Regions from separate parts of the Clostridium sp. BJN0001 genome, predicted to be linked through region 1. Evidence: riboswitches for the same ligand, from Rfam matches in the RefSeq annotation. Region 1 holds a riboswitch; the other holds the start of a gene.
What was found. Region 1 has a riboswitch for S-adenosylmethionine ahead of metE (5-methyltetrahydropteroyltriglutamate--homocysteine S-methyltransferase). Riboswitches for the same ligand answer to the same signal wherever they lie in the genome.

Region 1 (2,201 bases):
AAGGAAATAGATAAAGATCCTAAACAAAAAGTAAAAATTATATTTATATATTTTAAGGAGGTTTTAGTATGTTTGGATTAATACCATTTAGAACTAACAAAAATGAAGAGAAAGGCGTTGCATTTAATGATTTCTTTACTGACTTTTTTAATGATGACTTTTTCTCACCAATGAATATTTCAGATGAAGGAATGAAAAAATTTAATGCAGATGTAAGAGAAACTGATAAAGAATATCTAGTTTCAGCAGAACTTCCTGGAGTAAAAAAAGAGGATATAGCACTAGATTACAAGGATAATAATTTAGTAATAAGAGCAAAAAGAGAAGAAGTCCATGATGAATCAAAGGACAATTATATAAGAAAAGAAAGAAGCTATGGAGAATTTAGCAGACAATTCTATTTTGACAATGTAGACAAAGAAAAAATTTGTGCAAAATTCCAAAATGGAGAACTTCAAATAATTCTTCCAAAGACTGAGCAGAAGGTTGATGACAGCACAAAGATATTTATTAGGTAAAAAATATTATATTGACAATTAAGTTAATGTAAGTATATAATATAGAAAATTAAAAACTTATCAAGAGAGGTGGAGGGACTGGCCCGTTGAAGCCCAGCAACCAATAATAGATTATTATTATATGGTGCTAATTCCTGGAGTGTTTTACTCAGAGATAAGAAGTATTTTCTTAGAATGTGTTGTTAATAATGCACCGGAATTTATTTTCTGGTGCATTTTTAATATATAAAAAGCTTTAAATTTTAATAAAGCGGATATAAGGTGCTTTTAGAAATAAAAGATAATAGGGAATCAGGTTAGAATCCTGAGCAGCACCCACTACTGTATTTTGGACGAAATTTCTATATCCACTGCTTACTATAAAAGCGGGAAGGAGAAAGAGTAGGCTGATAATAAGTCAGGAGACCTGCCTTATATTTAATTTAAGCCCTTGGGGATGAGGGATAAGGAGGAAAAAATATGTTAAAAACAACTATTTCAGGCTATCCAAGGATAGGCAGAAAAAGGGAACTAAAATTTGCTACTGAAAAGTATTTTAAGGAGCAGATAACAAAGGAAGAATTTTTAAAAACATCACAAAATTTAAGGAAAGAGTATTTTATGATACAGAAAAACAAAGGTATAGATATAATACCTGTCAATGATTTTTCTTATTATGATAATATTCTTGATACAGCTTATATGCTTAATGTCATACCGAAAAGATACAAAGATTTAAATCTTGATAATCTTGATACATATTTTGCTATGGCAAGAGGATATCAGAAAGATGGAAATGATGTAACAGCACTTGCTATGAAAAAATGGTTTAATACAAATTATCACTATATTGTACCAGAGATAGATGATTATACAGAGTTTAAGCTTAATGATACAAAAATATTTGACCTTTATGATGAGGCAAAAAAATTAGACATAAATGCAAAACCTGTGATAATTGGACCATTTACGTTTTTAAAATTATCTAAGATTAATACAAAAAGAAGTTTTGAAGATCTTTTAGATAGTCTTGCAGATGTATATTCTAACATATTTGATAAGTTAGATGAAAAAGGTGCATCATACGTTCAGATAGAAGAACCTGAACTTGTAAAAGATATTACAGATGATGAATTTAAACTTTTTAAATCTGTATACTCTAAGATATTTAAAAAGAAATATAAATTTGAGTCTATACTTCAAACTTATTTTGGAGATATAAGGGACATATATAAAAACATTTCTGAATTACAATTTGATATAATAGCTCTTGATTTTGTTGAAGGAAAAGAAACTTTAAACTTAATCAGAAAGTATGGTTTTCCAAAGAATAAAAAGCTTATTGCTGGAATAATTAATGGAAAAAATATATGGGTTAATGATTATAAAAAATCTATTGAAGTATTAAAAGAAATTGAAAAAAATATAGATAGAGACAGAATTATTTTAGGTACAAGCTGCTCACTTTTACATGTACCATATACAGTAAAAAATGAGACAAAACTTGCAGATGAGTACAAAGAGAGCATGGCTTTTGCTGAGGAAAAACTTGATGAACTTAAAGAAATTAAAATTTTAGAAGACAATAAAGATTATGAAAACAGCAGTGAATTTGTTGCAAATGGTCTTATTTTAAAGAGAAAGAGAGAAAATAAGTTATGCTTCTTAAAAGAAGTCAGAGAAAAAATAAAGAATTTAAAACCA
Region 2 (2,201 bases), 920 kb from region 1:
AGAAGAGTCTACTGAAGCAATGGCTACTAATCAGAATGAAAGTACAACACAAATAGATTTAAATTCAATAATTAATAATATGTGTCCAGAGGATAAGACTGAAGTTAAATCTGTAATATCAAAATTATCATCTGATGAACTATTTAAAATAGAAGATAATAATAGTAAGCTCGATAGTCAATCATTTTTAGATAATGTTAATATAATAAAGAAGCGCCTTGGAAGCAAAGACTATCAAAAAATAGAAAAAGTTTTAAAAAAATATATCAATTTTGATAATATAAATATATAAAGTGAATAAAGCAATAAAACAAAGAAAAACTGAGAAAATAAGCGAAATGTAGAGGTAATTTTAAATAATGGCTATAATATTAAGTTGAAAAAAAATTGATTTGACTATATACTAGTCTTTGTCGGTTGCGAGTTTAGAAAACTTTCAAGTGAACAGTATATGGAGGAATTCCCGAGTGGCCAAAGGGGGCAGACTGTAAATCTGTTACTTCGTGTTTCGATGGTTCGAATCCATCTTCCTCCACCATTTTAAGGGCGCATAGCTCAGCTGGGAGAGCATCTGCCTTACAAGCAGGGGGTCACAGGTTCGAACCCTGTTGTGCCCACCACTTAAAATAAAATATACTTGTGCTGGCATGGCTCAACGGTAGAGCAGCTGACTTGTAATCAGCAGGTTGTAGGTTCGATTCCTATTGCCAGCTCCACAAAAACTATTATGGAGGAATTCCCGAGTGGCCAAAGGGGGCAGACTGTAAATCTGTTACTTCGTGTTTCGATGGTTCGAATCCATCTTCCTCCACCATTTTAAGGGCGCATAGCTCAGCTGGGAGAGCATCTGCCTTACAAGCAGGGGGTCACAGGTTCGAACCCTGTTGTGCCCACCACTTAAAATAAAATATACTTGTGCTGGCATGGCTCAACGGTAGAGCAGCTGACTTGTAATCAGCAGGTTGTAGGTTCGATTCCTATTGCCAGCTCCACAAAACTATTAAGGAGGAGTTCCCGAGTGGCCAAAGGGGGCAGACTGTAAATCTGTTACTTCGTGTTTCGATGGTTCGAATCCATCTTCCTCCACCACTTAGACTGTCTAATATTTAGACAGTCTTTTTATTATTATTGGAATATATGAACTATTGACGATGAACAATTCATATGATAGAATTACATTTGAAAAAATTAATATATGCTCTTATCAAGAGAGGTGGAGGGAAAGGGCCCTGTGAAACCCGGCAACCTGTAATATATAAGGTGCAAATTCCGTAGAATACTAATAATCTACAAGATAAGAAAGAAAATTAGAAAAAAATTCTCTTCTTATCAGAAGAGTTTTTTTATTTACTGAAATACTTAAAAATTGATATAGAGTATGAAATGGAGGAGAAATATATGAAAAAGTTGTTTACTTCTGAATCAGTTACAGAAGGACATCCAGACAAAATGTGCGATCAGATTTCTGATGCAATACTTGATGCTATTCTTTCGGAAGATAAAATGGCAAGAGTTGCATGCGAAACATGTACAACAACAGGAATGGTAATGGTAATGGGAGAAATATCTACAAACTGTTATGTTGATATTCCTAAGGTAGTTAGAGAAACAATAAGAGAAATAGGCTATGATAGAGCTAAGTATGGTTTTGATTGTGATACATGCTCTGTTCTTACATCAATTGACGAACAGTCATCAGATATAGCTCAGGGAGTAGATGGAGCTCTTGAATCAAGAAGCGGAGATAAAGACGAGCTAGACAAAATAGGTGCTGGAGATCAGGGAATGATGTTTGGTTTTGCTACAAACGAAACAGATGATTATATGCCACTTCCTATTTCACTTGCACATAAACTTTCAAGAAGACTTACTGAAGTTAGAAAAAATGAAACTTTACCTTATTTAAGACCAGATGGTAAAACACAAGTTACTATTGAATATGAAGATAATAAGCCTAAGAGAGTTGATACAATAGTTATTTCTACTCAGCATAGTGAAAAAGTATCATTAGAGCAGATAGAAAAAGATATGAAACAGTATGTAATAAACGAAGTAGTTTCATCTGATCTTTTAGATGAAAATACAAAGTATTTTATAAACCCAACAGGCAGATTCGTTGTAGGAGGACCTCAAGGAGATTCTGGATTAACAGGAAGAAAGATAATTGTTGATACATATGGCGGATATGGAAGACACGGTGG

Region 2: another riboswitch for S-adenosylmethionine. It lies ahead of metK (methionine adenosyltransferase); the one in region 1 lies ahead of metE (5-methyltetrahydropteroyltriglutamate--homocysteine S-methyltransferase).

Annotation. Positions count from the first base shown of each region.
Region 1 is NZ_CP094971.1:303,464-305,664, forward strand. Features, by position in the region: gene MTX53_RS01550 (Hsp20/alpha crystallin family protein) at 69-518, shown strand; SAM riboswitch class I at 573-679, shown strand; cobalamin riboswitch at 761-947, shown strand; gene metE (5-methyltetrahydropteroyltriglutamate--homocysteine S-methyltransferase) at 978-2,201, shown strand, end outside.
Region 2 is NZ_CP094971.1:2,076,359-2,078,559, reverse strand. Features, by position in the region: gene MTX53_RS10145 (hypothetical protein) at 1-292, shown strand, start outside; tRNA gene MTX53_RS10140 (tRNA-Tyr) at 454-538, shown strand; tRNA gene MTX53_RS10135 (tRNA-Val) at 545-620, shown strand; tRNA gene MTX53_RS10130 (tRNA-Thr) at 642-716, shown strand; tRNA gene MTX53_RS10125 (tRNA-Tyr) at 730-814, shown strand; tRNA gene MTX53_RS10120 (tRNA-Val) at 821-896, shown strand; tRNA gene MTX53_RS10115 (tRNA-Thr) at 918-992, shown strand; tRNA gene MTX53_RS10110 (tRNA-Tyr) at 1,005-1,089, shown strand; SAM riboswitch class I at 1,199-1,301, shown strand; gene metK (methionine adenosyltransferase) at 1,399-2,201, shown strand, end outside.